2 regions of the Streptomyces sp. NPDC093097 genome follow, and region 2 is predicted to be linked to the other one. Evidence: riboswitches for the same ligand, from Rfam matches in the RefSeq annotation. Region 2 holds a riboswitch; the other holds the start of a gene.
The links. A riboswitch is a leader RNA that binds a small molecule or an ion and turns the genes downstream of it on or off. The one in region 2 is predicted to bind magnesium.
Positions count from the first base shown of each region.

Region 1: it holds a riboswitch for magnesium, as region 2 does, so the genes downstream of both, mgtE (magnesium transporter) here and ACIQE0_RS10545 (hypothetical protein) in region 2, are expected to answer to the same signal.

Region 1 covers NZ_JBIVOW010000001.1:317,752-325,009, reverse strand. Annotated here, with positions in the region: gene ACIQE0_RS01310 (3-keto-5-aminohexanoate cleavage protein) at 1-736, shown strand, start outside; gene ACIQE0_RS01305 (3-hydroxyacyl-CoA dehydrogenase NAD-binding domain-containing protein) at 938-1,969, shown strand; gene ACIQE0_RS01300 (thioesterase family protein) at 1,969-2,451, shown strand; gene ACIQE0_RS01295 (DUF427 domain-containing protein) at 2,703-3,032, shown strand; gene ACIQE0_RS01290 (alanine/glycine:cation symporter family protein) at 3,199-4,764, opposite strand; M-box (ykoK) riboswitch at 5,144-5,312, shown strand; gene mgtE (magnesium transporter) at 5,646-7,022, shown strand; gene ACIQE0_RS01280 (D-alanyl-D-alanine carboxypeptidase family protein) at 7,087-7,258, opposite strand, start outside.
Region 2 covers NZ_JBIVOW010000005.1:102,212-109,469, reverse strand. Annotated here, with positions in the region: gene ACIQE0_RS10550 (HAD-IC family P-type ATPase) at 1-4,252, opposite strand, end outside; M-box (ykoK) riboswitch at 4,938-5,116, shown strand; gene ACIQE0_RS10545 (hypothetical protein) at 5,369-5,668, shown strand; gene ACIQE0_RS10540 (MgtC/SapB family protein) at 5,702-6,418, opposite strand; partial or broken gene ACIQE0_RS10535 (transposase) at 6,707-7,175, shown strand.

The DNA of each region.
Region 1 (7,258 bases), on a different contig from region 2:
CGACCCCGAGACCGGCGACCCGTCCCGCGACCCCCGCCTCTACGCCGAGGTCGTCGACCGCATCAAGCAGACCGGCACCGACGTCATCATCAACCTCACCGCCGGCATGGGCGGCGACCTGGTGATCGACCCCGAGCGCCCGCTCACCCAGCTGCCCGGCACCGACCTGGTCAGCGGCCTGGAGCGGCTCCCGCACGTCGAGGATCTGCTCCCCGACATCTGCACCCTGGACTGCGGCTCCCTCAACTTCGGCGACGGTTCCTCGCTCTACGTCTCCACGCCGGACATGCTGCGCGCCGGCGCCAAGCGGATCCAGGAACTCGGCGTCCGGCCGGAGTTGGAGATCTTCGACACCGGCCAGCTGTGGTTCGCCAAGCAGATGCTCGCCGAGGGGCTGCTGGACGACCCCACCGTCTTCCAGCTCTGCATGGGCGTGCCGTGGGGCGCCCCGGCCGACCCCGGAGTGCTCCAGTCGATGGTGAACATGCTGCCCGAGGGCGCCCAGTGGGCCAGCTTCGCGCTGGGCCGGATGCAGATGCCCTGGGTCGCCCAGTCGATCCTGCTCGGCGGCAACGTCCGCGTCGGCCTGGAGGACAACCTCTACCTCAGCCGCGGCGTCAAGGCCACCAACGCCCAACTCGTCGAACGCGCCGTCCAGATCACCGAACTCCTCGGCTCGACCGTCGCCACCCCGGACCAGGCCCGCGCCCGCCTGGGCCTGAAGCCGCGCGGCTGAGGCACGGCACGCGGGGGCGCAGCGCGCGCTAGGCGGGTGGACGGGCTCCCGTAGGTGGTGCGGCCGGACGGATCGTCCGTCCGGCCGCACCGTCCCCGCCCGCCCCTGCGCCCGCACCCGCACACCCCCGTCGCCCCGGCATCCCGTATCCCACCCCCACTTCCACTCCCACTCCCACTCCCGCCCAGGAGCACACCCGCCATGCCCTTCACCCCCTCCACCACCCCCGAAGCCGCACGTCGTGTGGCGTGCATCGGCGCCGGCGTCATAGGCGGCGGCTGGGTCGCCCACTTCCTCGCCCGCGGTTACGACGTCACCGCCTGGGACCCGGCCGACGACGCCGAGGAGAAGCTCCGCCGCCTGGTCTCCGCCGCCTGGCCCGCCCTGGAGCAGCTGGGCCTCGCCGACGGCGCCTCGCCGGACCGGCTGACGGTCGCCCCGACCCTCGCCGAGGCCGTCGCCGAAGCCGACTTCGTCCAGGAGAGCGCCCCGGAGAAGCTGGAGTTGAAGCGTTCGCTCCTCGCCGAGCTGGACGCCGCGACGCCCGCCGGCGTGGTCATCGCCTCCTCCACCTCGGGCTACCCGATGACCGATATGCAGACCACGGCGGCCGACCCGTCCCGCCTCGTCGTCGGCCACCCCTTCAACCCGCCGTACCTGATCCCGCTCGTCGAGGTCGTCGGCGGCACCGACACCGCCCCCGAGGCCGTGGACTGGGCGTCCCGTTTCTACGACCTCGCCGGCAAGTCGGTCATCACCATGGACCGCGAACTCCCCGGCTTCATCGCCAACCGCCTCCAGGAGGCGCTGTGGCGCGAGGCGCTGCACATGGTCGCCAACGGCGAGGCCACCGTCGAGGACATCGACGCCTCGATCACCGAAGGCCCGGGCCTGCGGTGGGCGTTCATGGGCCCCTGCCTGACCTTCGCGCTGGCCGGCGGCGAGGGCGGCATGGCCCATATGCTCGACCACTTCGGCCCCTCCCTGAAGTCCCCGTGGACCCGCCTGGAGGCCCCCGAACTGGACCGGGAACTCCGCGACGCCATGGTCGACGGCTGCGCCACCGCCGCCGGTGACCGCACCTACGCCGACCTGGTGACCGAGCGCGACCAGGGCGTCATCAACGTGCTCCGCGCCACCGGCCGCCTCCCCCACCAGGCGGACCAGAGCGCCAGCGCCCCCACCGGCGACGAGGGCGAGCAGCACCCCAACACGCCCGGGAGCCCGGCCTGATGAACCCCACAGCACCCCTCCCCCTCTTCCGGCAGGCCGTCCAGGACGACTGGATCGACTACAACGGCCACCTCAGCGAGGCGTACTACGTCCTGGTCTTCGGCTTCGCCACCGACGCCCTGATGGACGCGTCCGGCCTCGACGCCGACTACCGGGCCCGCACGGGCTGCTCCCTCTACACCGTCGAGGCCCACGTCCGCTATCTCGACGAGGTCCCGCGCGGCAGCCGACTGGCCGTCCGCACCACGGTGCTGGGCGCGGCCGCGAAGAAGCTGCGCATCCTCCACGAGATGTACCGCTGCGATGCCTCCGGTGACCCCACCGGCGACCCGGTGGCCACCGAAGAGCTCTTCGCCCTTCACGTCGACCAGAACCAGGGGGGTGCCGTCCCGTTCCCGGACGCCACCCACGCCCGGCTCGCCGCGCTCGCCGCACCGGCCCCGGACTGGGCCGGCCGCGGCATCCGCCCGGTCGGCGCCTGACCCCCGGTCCGCACCCCGCCCGGCCGACGGCCGCCGCCCGGGAATTTCCCTGCGATTCCCGGGCCCGGCCCCGGTCAGGCCCCGCCGGGCCGCTGCTCGCCTCCCCATTCGGCTCCCCCTCTCCGCCCCGCTTCGGCCATGCCTGACACTGTGCCGTTCGCGGGGCGCGCCGACCTCAGGGATCACCCTGAACCCGTCCCGGATGCGACCCTGAGGAAGTAACCACCGACTCACGAACGGAGATCAGGGTGATGTCCACACAAGGTCACCGCATTGAGGTCAAGCCCGGTACCGAGACCGTCCGGGTCGTGGTCGACGGGCAGGTGCTGGCCGAGAGCCGGCGGCCGCTGCTGCTCTTCGAGACCGGCTACCCGGTGCGTTACTACCTGCCGCCGGAGGACGTCCGCACCGATCTGCTGACCCCGTCGCAGACACACACGGTCTGCCCGTTCAAGGGCACCGCCTCCTACTGGTCCCTCGAACAAGGCCCTGAGGACATCGCCTGGGCCTACCCCGACCCGCATGCCGCGGTCGCCGAGATCAAGGACCATCTGTGCTTCTACGAGGTGCAGTTGGGGTAGTCGCGGCCGGCAGGCATCCTCGTCGAAGTCACAACCGACGAGGATGCCATGCCGCGGCCGACGCCACGATTCCCCCTGGCCCTCCGTGAGGTGAGGATGCTCAACTTTGAGCGCCCACTGGCCGGGCACATCAGGTTGAAATTCCCTCAGCGCCCCGATTGCCTGGTCAGACCCGGCCCAACTCCTCGTCCTTGTCGAGCTGTTCGGCGGCGGACGCGGATTCGCGGGCATCGACCTGCTTGCGGTGTCGCAGGTAGTCCTTGAGCTCCTTCTTGACAACCGGAGCCATCAGGTACAGCGCAAGGATGTTGATCAGGGCCAGAATGAACAGCAGGCCGTCTGCCAGGTCCAGGACCGCGCCCAGGGTGAGGATCGAGCCGAGGACCACGCAACCGATGGTCACGGCCTTGAAGGTGAGGTCGCTGCGCCGGCTGCGGCCGAACATGCCCTCCCAGCACTTTTGCCCGTAGTAGGACCAGGTGACGGTGGTGGACAGGGCGAACAAGATCACGGCGACGGTCAACACGTAGGGGAACCAGGGCATGACCGTCTCGAATGCCGCCGAGGTCAGCTCCACCCCCTCGGCCTTGCCTGATTTCCGCGCTTCGGCGTACATCGGGGGGTTGGCGACGATGATGGCCAGAGCGGTCATCGTGCACACGATGACGGTGTCGATGAACGGGCCGAGCATCGAGACCAGGCCGCCGGAGGCGGGATGCCGGGTCTTGGCGGCGGCCTGAACGATCGGGGCCGAGCCCAGGCCGGCCTCGTTGGAGAAGGCGGCGCGGGTGAATCCCACCACCATGATGCCGATCAGGCCGCCGGCGCCCGCCTCCATGCTGAAGGCATCCGTGACGATGAGCCTGACGGCACCGGGCATGGCCCCCGCGTTCGCGGCGAGTACCACCAGGCAGCCCGCCACGTACACGATCGCCATGACCGGGACCAGTTTGCCGACCACCGCTCCCAGCCGTTTGGCGCCGCCCAGCAGAATCAGACCGATGACCGCGGCGATAGCCAGGCCGATACCCAGCCCCGCACCGGGGCTGCCGAGCACACCGTCCTCGCCGCCGGTCACGGAGCGCAACTGCGCGAGGGTCTGGTTCACCTGGAACATGTTGCCGCCGGCCAGACCGAACACGATGATGATCGGCGCGAACACGGCAGCCATCACCCGGCCCAGGCCCGCATACCCGCGGTCGGCCAGACCTCGGCGCAAGTAGTGCATGGGTCCGCCGGAGACACTGCCGTCCTCGTGCACGACGCGGTATTTCACGCCCAGGGTGCATTCAGCGAACTTGAGCGCCATGCCGAGCAGTCCGCACACGATCATCCAGAAGGTGGCACCGGGCCCGCCCACGGTCACCGCCACTGCGACACCGGCGATGTTGCCGAGCCCGACAGTGCCGGCGCACGCGGCCATCAGCGCCTGGAACTGGGTCACTTCGCCGGGCGCGTCGGCATCCGCGCCCTTGCCGCTCCGTTTGACGATCTCATAGGCGGTCTTGAAGCCGCGGAACTGGATCGCACCGAGGTAGGCGGTGAAGACCACGCCTCCCACCAGCAGCCACAGCACGATGAGAGGGATACCGGCACCGGCGATATCCACCTCGTAGAAGATGACTTTGTGGACCAGATCAGTGACCGGCTGGACGACGTGGTTCACGGCGTCCTCTATGCCCGACAGCCCCCCACCGGAGGCCAGCACACTGGGCGCGGTTTCATGCTGCATGGGGAAGGGCCTCCTGCGAGAGCGGACTTAAGGATCCACGCGGGTGAGGTAAAGGTTTGGATAAGTCTCAGTTCTGTCCCGGGAGGTCAGTAGGGACTTTCGTCCTGTCTATTCGGGGACTTAAGACCAAGCCTTCGGGTCACGTCCGCCCGTCCGCCGACGGAATCGAGTGACGAAACCGCCGACGGGGCCACGCGAGGGTGAGCTGTATTTGATTCCAGGGGCCGGACCCGGCTACCCGGGCACCCCGGCACCCGGCCTCACCAGCCCCGATGGCGGTGACGCCACGCCTGTGACCACCGGAATTTCCGCACCTCGATCACATTAATCTTGGTGAGGACTTGACTGATTCCTTGCGCGCTTTGTAGCGTCCCTTACGCATGCACCTCGCTAGGTGAGGCGTCTGCACGGACATAGGCCACTGACCCCAAACGTCGAAAGACGCCCCGGTTCAGGACAGCTCTTCCCGGTCTAAGGGTTGAGCCCAAGTGGCTCCCGCAAAGCGGGCACGCCGTGCAGTGCCAAAGCTCTGTCGAGAGAGGTGCCAGGGCTCCATACGAGGGCCCCTATCCGCCTCCGCGTGTGTTTCCGCGGCGCCCCCGTGCGCCTTGAGCAGCAGGAGGTGACGACATGCGAAAAGGCTCCGCCAGTTCCCAGAGCGGTGATTCGCCTTACGCCAGTACGCCGTCACCTGTGGCCAGCTGCTGATCACCGCTCGCCGGTACCCGTTCTCGGCAGTCCGTCGAGGCTGCCGAGAATTCTGACCGGGCACTTCCCGGTTTCCGCGCTGCCCGCTACATGGCAGTCGTCTCCACACGTAGGCCGAGCATGTCGCCATTTCGCTCGGTGCCCCTGCGGATGATTTCGAAAAAGGTCTTTTCATGAACCGCGAGGACATAGTCTTCCACGCCCGTGCCCTACTCGACCGGCCCGATGCCGACGCGTTCGCAAGGCTGATGCGCAGCGCGCCGCCGGCCGACGTCGCCGACGCCCTGCGCGACAGCCCACCGAAGCAGGTGGCCGCCCTCCTGGCACCGGTTCCGGCCAAGGCCCAGGCCCGCCTGTTCGTTGAACTTCCGGACGTGCAGCAGGACGCCGTCCTGGCCGAGATGCCGCCTGCCGCGGTGGTGCCGCTGGTGTCCGCGCTGCCCTCCGACGAGCGGGCCGACCTGTACAACCGGCTCAGCCCGGACGGACAGCGCCGGCTGCTGCCGTCCCTGGCCCAGGCCGAACGCGACGACATGCTGCACCTCGCGCGCTATCCGGAAGGCACCGCGGGCGCGGCCGTCACCTCCCAGTACGCCACCGTCCCCGCGGGCACGACCGTGGCCAACGCCCTGCGCGCGGTCCGCGCCACGGCACCGGACAAGGAGACCATCTACGTGGTCTACGTCCTCGATGGCACGGGCCATCTGCGCGGCACCGTCTCCCTGCGTGACCTCGTCCTGGCTGCCGACAACGCCTCGGTCGACCAGCTGATGCGCCCCGACCCCGTCACCGTGCACGCCGACGACCCTGACGAGAAGGCCGCCGAGTGCATCCGCCGGTACGACCTGCTGGCCGTCCCCGTGCTCAACGAGGACAACCGCATGATCGGCATCGTCACCGTGGACGACGCCATGGACATCGACCACGAGCAGGACGCCACCCAACTCGCCCGCTACGGCGGCACCTCCGCCCTGGGCGGGCCCGACCTCGACCTGCGCGCGTCACCGCTGCGCCGGATCTTCGGTGTCCGGGTGTTCTGGCTCGGCATCCTCACCGTGTTCGGCCTGGTCACCAGCACCTTCGTCGCAGCTCAGGAGGACATGCTCCAAGAGGTCATCGTCCTGGCGGCCTTCATCGCCCCCATCGTCGACATGGGCGGCAACACCGGGAGCCAGGCCGCCACTCTCGTCCTCCGCTCCATGGCGCTGGGCCAACTGCGCCCGGGGTGGCGGGACATCTGGTTCGTGACGAGGCGAGAGCTCGGTGTGGCTGCGGGGCTCGGAGCGGTGATCGCCATACTGGAGGTGGCCCTCGCCTACTTCGCCAAGGGAGGACTTGACGCAGGCGTCCTCGCCACCGTCGGCCTGAGCATGCTGGTGTGCACCGTCCTGGGCGGCGTCATCGGTGGCCTCCTCCCCTTTGTCGCGCGCCGCATCGGCACCGACCCCGCCACGCTCAGCGCACCGTTGATCACCTCGGTGATGGACCTGATCGGCGTGTTCGTCTACTTCGGCTTCGCCTACCTGTTCCTCGGCAATCTTCTGGCCTGAGCAGAGCCGTAGGACACGCACCGCGAAGTGCCGGCGGCTTGCCGGCGAGGCCGGCCGGTGCCTGCTAGGGCGTGTCTTCAGCGGGGCCGGTGTCGTCGGCGACCGGGCTGGGGTGGTTGACATGGTCGAAGCCCCAGTCCAACAGCGAGCCGGCCTCCTTGTAGACGCCGTTGGTCTCGCCCGATTGAGGGTTGAGCACAGTGGCGATGAGGGTGTGGCCGTTGCGGCGGGCGGCG
Region 2 (7,258 bases):
TGGTGCGCCGTGCCGAGCCCGGGGTGAGGCGGCCGATCAGCCATGCCGTTGTGGCGCCGAGCCCGGTGACCACGCCGCGCTGGCGGATCTGGCGGGTCAGTGGAGCCCCAAGTGCCGTGACGCCGACGGGGGATACGCCGGGCTGGAACGTTTCCTCATCTGGCTCCGCGTCCTGTGGTGTGACGGCCACGGCCATGGCCGGGAACATGTCGGTGAGCAGGTTGACCAGGAGCAACTGGCGTGCGGAGAGTGGGGAGGTGCCGTCGATCAGGGTACCGAGGACGGTGAAGCCGACTTCTCCGAAGTTACCGCCGATCAGGATGCTGATGGCGTCGGCCACGCTGCGCCACAGGGCCCGGCCCTCGGCTACGGCGTCGACGAGGACGGAGAGTTCGTCTCCGGTGATGACCAGGTCGGCTGCGTTGCGGGCTGCCGCCGAGCCGCGGGCGGCGATGCCGATGCCGACGTCGGCGGCGCGGATGGCCGCGGCGTCGTTGGCGCCGTCGCCGACCATGGCCACGACGCGTCCTGCTTCCCGGAGTGCCTCGATGACCTGGAGCTTTTGTTCCGGGGCGACGCGGGCCACCACGCCGCAGTCCCGCAGCAGTTCGGCTCTGCCCGCCCGGTCCAGGGCGGAGAGTCGAGCGCCGGTGACGACGGTGACGTCCTGGGGCCAGCCCAGGGCCACCGCGATGGCGCGGGCGGTCTGCGGATGGTCACCGGTGAGGATCACCGGCCGGAGTCCGGCCCGGCGCAACCCGGCCACCAGGGGCGCGGATGCGGCCCGTGGAGTGTCGGCCAGCGCCACGAACCCCAGGAACTCCAGTTCCGCCAGGGGCTCTTCCAGCACGGTGGACATCTCGTCGGGAGCGAGCCGGCGTTGGGCGACCGCCAGCACGCGCAGTCCGCGTCCCGCCAGGGTCTGCGCGCTTTCTTCCGCGTCGGCAGGCACGTGGGCGCAGTGCGCAAGCGCGATCTCCGGTGCACCCTTGACCACCAGCAGGTGCGCGTCGTCATCCGCGGTGCGCCCGACGGCGGCGGCGTAGCCGCGGCTGGCTTCGAAGGGGCGGGCGTCGGTCTGGGTCCAGTCCGGGTCGTCCGGGACCGCGGTCAGCACGGCTTCGTCGGTGGCGTGTGCGTGCGCGCCGGACTCGTCGGGGTGGGGGCAGGTGCGGGCGGCGGCCCGCAGCACCACGGTGGCTTCGGGAGCGTCGGCGGCGTGGGTGGTGCCTTCGGCGGTGACGAGGTGTACGACGTGGAGGCGGTTCTCGGTGAGGGTGCCGGTCTTGTCGAAGCAGATGGTGTCGATGCGGCCCAGTGCTTCCAGGGTGCGGGGGGTGCGCACCAGGATTCCGCGTCGGCTGAGTCTGCGGGCGGCGGCCATTTGCGCGACTGTTGCCACGAGGGGGAGGCCCTCGGGGACCGCTGCCACGGCCACCGCCACGCCGCCGCCGACGGCTTCACGGACCGGTCGGCCGCGCAGCAGGGACAGTGCGGTGACGGCCACCCCGCCGGCGAGGGTGAGCGGGAGGACCTTCTTGGTGAGTTCCTGCAGTCGTGCCTGTACGCCTGCGGCGGCCGGGGCGCGGGCGGCCAGACAGGAGGCGCGGCCGGCCTGGGTCTGGTCGCCGGTGCCCACCACGACGGCCCGGCCGTGGCCGGCGACCACGGTGGTGCCTTCGTAGGTCATGCAGCTGCGGTCCGCCACGGCTGCCCGGGGTGTGGCGGCCACCTGCTTGCGGGTCGGCAACGACTCGCCCGTCAGGGCGGATTCGTCCACCTCCATGTCGACGGCTGCCAGCAGTCGGGCGTCGGCGGGCACGACGTCGCCGGTGACCAGCTCGATCACATCGCCCGGCCTGAGCTGGACGGCGTCGACGACCGCCGTCGCCCCGGTGCGGGCATCGACGATGCGCCGGGCCGTCTGTCGCTGCCCCACCGAGAGTTCCGCCAGGGCCCGTTCGGCACGCAACCGCTGTACCCCGCCCACCACGGCGTTCATTCCCAACGCCCCGGTGACCAGGAGCGCATCCACGCTGGAGCCGAGAACGGCCGAGGCCGCCGCGCCGACCGCGAGTACGGGGGTGAGCGGGTCATCAAGTTCCGCGCGCACGGCCGTGACCAAGGACATTGTCATGCGTGCCGGGGCGAAGAGTGGCAGTTGGGTTGCGGCGTCCGTGCGTGTGCGCAGCCTGGCCAGCACGGTGGGTGTGCTCCGGGGGGTGTTGGCGAGGCGGGAGAGCGCCTCGTCGGGTTGCAGGGCGTGCCAGGGCACGCGGGGTCCCGGGCGGGGCACTTGGCGGCTGATCACACCGTAGGCGGCTCTCCACCCCGAGTACAGGGCGGCGCCGGCAGCGGCGTTGACGGGGCTGAGCCGGACCCCGGCCGGGAGCAGCAGACGGCGGGCGGGCGAGCCTCCCGTGACCACCAAGAGACCGGACAACGCTGCCCCCGACTGGGCGAGTACCTTGGAGCGAGCGCTTACGGCCCGTGCGGCGGGCACGGCTGCCAGCAACCGCCACACCCCCTCAAGGCCGTTCATCGCAAGGACGTCGGCACCCCAGACCACGGCGCTGCGCTCGTCGGTGACGGACACGGCGAGGTCACCGGCCAGCAGCCCCTCAAGCACCTCATGGCTTTTGGTGTCCTCGTGGCCGATCCGCGTCAGGGTTGCCACCACGCTGCCGTCCTGCTGGAGCTCGCGCACGACCTCCGCCAGCGGCCGCTCGGGGGCGACGACGGTGTCCGCCAGCGCGGCGAAGTCGCCGAGCGAGGGGTCATCCACCATCACGACGTTCAGACCGGCCCGGCGGGCGGCGTCCAGCACTGCCTCGGCGAGCGGGTCGAGCTCCCACCCGACGAGCACCGTGCCGACGTCCTCCCCGCCCGCGGACGCGACCATCGAAGCGGCGTCCGGTGATTCGCGGTCGGACGTCAAACGCAGGCTCAGTGCCGCAGAGTTGACGTCGTCCGCTGCTGACTCGGCGCCGCGCAGTGCCGCGGTCGCGGCGTGCCAGAGCCGGTCGTGGTCCCACGAAGACGGGCCCGGGTCGACATCGAGGACCACCCGCCGCCGCCCGCGCAGCGCGCTGGGGTGGAGAACGACTGTGTCCACGAGCTCCAGTTGGCACAGCCGTTCAACGCTGCGGACCAGCACGTCGCCCTGGGCCAGGGCGCTGCCCAGAGCGGCCGTGAAGACCGCCGGGCCGTAGCGTGCCGCCTTGGGCGACCCGGCCAGGACCGCTTCCGCGGCACCGGCCAGGCTACGGGTGAACACCAGCGTCGCGGCCGCCCCCACCAGGCTGCCGGTGACCGCGGTGTCGGCGTACTCCTCGCCCGGATTCCGTCGCAGTCCTGGCCTGGGCAGCCCGGATCCGGACAGGCTCGCCCGGTCCGGAGTGCACAGGCTGTCGTGCGCGGCGTCGAACGCAGCAGCCCGGGCCAACGCCTCCACCAACTGGCCTGTTCGCACGGCACCGTCCAGCACGAGCGCGGTCGGCGACTGACCCAGGCCGTGTGAGGTGGCGTTGACCGCGGCCAAGACCAGGTCCGTGCCGGTCGCGCCGAGCCGGCGGCGCAGCAGCCCCCGCACCCGGGAGTCCTCCCGCAGCAACGTCACCGCCGCGGTGACCAGCCGCGGCGACTTCTGCAACCGCATCACCTGCGCCGTCAGCGCCGTGGCGATTCCCGCCGCGTCACAGGCCAGGATGACAGCCGCGGCCCGCACCTCACCGACGCCTCCCGGATGCACCAGGCAGAGCTCGTCGCTGCCACCGGAGTCCTCCAGCCCGTACCGGGTGGCCAACTCCTTCGCCCGGCGCTCCACCGCGCCGACCACACCCTCCTCCGTCACCCGCACCACCAACCGGGACAGACCGCTGTCCCAGTAGGCGAGAAGCACGTCAGGCTGCTCCAGCAAGGCGGCCGCTACCTTCTGCGCGGCCTCCTCCAGCGTCAGCGCGGCGGTGGCTTCGGGGCGCGGCTGCAACGGCAGTTGGAGCCGGCTGCCGGCGCGCCAGCGACCATCGCTGGGAACAAGCGCGCTACGGGCCACCCGCGCCACGCGCACAGCCGTCGCCGATGCCTCGGCCGCTCCGTCCGCCGCAGTGCGCACACCGGCCGACGCCAGCTCGGCCGTCCCGCGCCTCAGCACGTCGACCGGTTCAGCCAGACGAGCCACGGCCCGTCCCGGAAGGGCGAGTACGGGCCCAAGACCGGCCACGGGTAAGCCGGTTAACAAACGCAGAACCACTGTCCTACTCTCATGAGACGTCCACACCCGTCATGACCAGGTGCGGAGAAGGGACACTGCGCCCGGGACGGCCGGGCAACCGACGACTACTGTCCGGCCGTCAGCCGGCCGTCTGGCCCAAGGGCTCTTCGACGTCGATCGGCACCGCACCATCGCGCCGCCGCCCCTGGGATGACGGGCTCTTTGACGCGCCCTTCGCCCGCTTCGGGGAAGCGGCGGCAACCACAGACGAACCCTGCCGCTCACCGGTCGGCGCGGCGTGCGCCCCACCGTTCTTGGGACGCTGCTGCGTCAGCCACACCGCCGCGGCACCTGCCACCGCAACCGGCCACTCGACGAGCCCCGCCACACCCAGGAGGCCCGCACCGGCATACACCGCGGTCCGCCGTGCCCGAGGAGACACCGAACCGACCACGTCCAACGTCCCGTTCACGGCACCCCTCACCAGGCGGGCACCGGGCACGCGGTCCAACACCGCCCACACCGCTCCCAACGGGCCGGACCCTCCGGCCGGCAGCGACGAGGACGAAGGCGGTATATGGGCGCTCTCACTCATGACATCTCCTGTTCCAGGTAAGGACACGGTTTCCATTCAAACCGGCCCACTGGCGTTAACCTGCGCCGCTCCGAGTTTCCCCAAACGCGTCTTGACAGCACCCCTGCGCCTTCGTGATTCTCGATGCGTACAGCACCTCGTTGGGCGAGGCGTCTGCGCGGACACAGGCCACTGACCCCAAACGTCGAGAGACGCCCCGGGGCAGGACAGCTCACCCCGGATTAAGGGGTGCGCCCAAGTGGCTACCCGGCCAACCTCGGCCAGGATTACGCCGCGCAGTGCTGAAACCGCGACGAGAGAGGTGCCTTCCCGCGTCGCGGAGGCTCCTCGGCCCATACCAGGCACCCACGAGTGCCCAGGCCGCGAGGAGGTGAGGGGCTTGAGTCCCTGGCATAGTCCGGAACCCGCTTCCAGCCCAACTCACCCATCAGCACCCACCCGTCGCTGACACCGCCACCGACGCCCACCCCATTGCCACCCTGCCTGCAGGGTTCCCAGGCACGCCGTGCGGTGGTCCGTGCGCCCGTCCGCGACCGGGTACGTCCTGCTTGGAGACCGCCGTGCGCATCCAACTGACGTGGCCGAACGCTGCCAACGCCTGCCTCACCCTCACCTTCGCCCTACCCGACCTCAGCTCCGACTCGCTCCGCCCCACCCTGCAGCGGGTGTTGACCTACGCAGGGCCCCTCCTCGCCGGCGCGGCCGACGCCGCCGGCGCGGGCCTGCTCGCCCGCCTGATACTCCCGCTGGCCGTCCACATCGTGCAGCAGACACTCGAGAGCGATGCACGAATCTCAGAACACGGCCCCGACGAAACCCCGTTCCCCATGCAGGTCGGACACGTCCCAAAGCTCGCGTGAGCCCGTGCAACGAACGCGTTCACCGATACGCGACTACCGCCGTGGTGCTCCCCCGCGTCCCCAGCCGGTGAAGAAGCGTCGGAACCGGCGGTGGGGCGCCTCGTCGGCAGGGAAGTCGCCCTCGCTCTCGTCCGAGTGGCCGATCGCGGTCCAGCTCACCGCGGAGACCGCAGGCTCCAACGACAGCCGGCTGACGGCAGCTTCCAGAAGGGAGTCATCACGACGCTCCGTGGTGAGCTCCGCGGCGACCGTGACCTTCCCCGCCTGCGCGTCGCGGCTGAACACCGAGTGCAGCTGGAAGCCTGGCCCGGCGAGGGCCTGGACGATCAGGGCCCTGATGTGCGCCTCCTCCTGCTCTCTGCACACCGCCTCGAAGTAGTAGTCGGTGGTGATCTCCGCGCCGCCGCGCGGCTCCCGGTCCAAACGCCGGCCCAGCGGCCGCAGCAGCAGGTTGGCGCCCAACACGGTGACCGTCCCGAGGCCCGCCAGGACGTACAGACCCGTACCGGCCAGGGGACCCACCGCTGCCGAACACCACAGCGTGGCCGCGGTGTTGAGTCCGCGCACGCTCAACCCGTCCCGGATGATGACACCGGCTCCGAGGAAGCCGATACCGGAGACGATCTGGGACGCGACCCGAGAACCGTCGTAGCCGACGGTACTGGTGGCCTGGGTGAAGCCGTAGTTGGACAACAGGACGAAGAGCGCCGACCCGGCGGCCACCAGCGCATTCGTCCGCAGCCCGGCCATCCTGGCCCGCTACTGCCGCTCCAGGCCAATGACGGCACCGAAGCCGAGCCCGGCGATGACGTTGTCCACCAACGGCCACTCATCGATGACGGCCATGATCCGCTCCCCTCACCCTTGACACCTTTCCCGTACTAGCTCCTATATCGGCGACTCACCGCCAGATACTGAACCGTTGGACATACCTCGGGCTCGCCTCCACAGCCCGTTCGCCATGAACGGCGACATGGCTCGATGGAACGACGCAAAGGCCAGGGTCTTCCCACGATCCCAGCTCCACCTGATAGCCGGCCTATCGACGCGTATCTGGACGACGAGCGGTTCGTCGCCCCACAGCGCGTAGTACTCGCCGAAAGGCTGGGGCGGCCGTCTATCCCGGTCGAGACGCCGGTGCGGCTGCTATATCTCAAGCACCGCTATCAGCTCGGATGCGAGACGCTGTGCCGTGAGGTGACGGACTCCTTGAGCTGGAGGCGGTTCTGCCGGATCCCACTGACGTCCTAGGTCGCACCCGACCACCTTGATCAAGCTGATGCCGCAGCCGGATGCACACCGTCGAGCAGCTCAACGCCACGCTGCTGACAAGCTGCTGCGATGCCGCAAGCCGTGCATCGACATCATGGTGATCGAAGCCGATATCGACCACCCCACAGACGCTGATCTGCTGGAGCACGGGGTACGCAAGCTTGGCCGGCAAGTGCGGCGGATCAAGGCTGTGGGTGCGGCCAGGCGCACGTCCTTCCGAGATCTCAGCCAGTCCCCTTGAGTCGCGCATCGGTCACTGCTGCGGTGGTCATCCCGTGCCGTGCCGGAGGCACGTGGCGCGCCTGGTCGGTGTGCGGC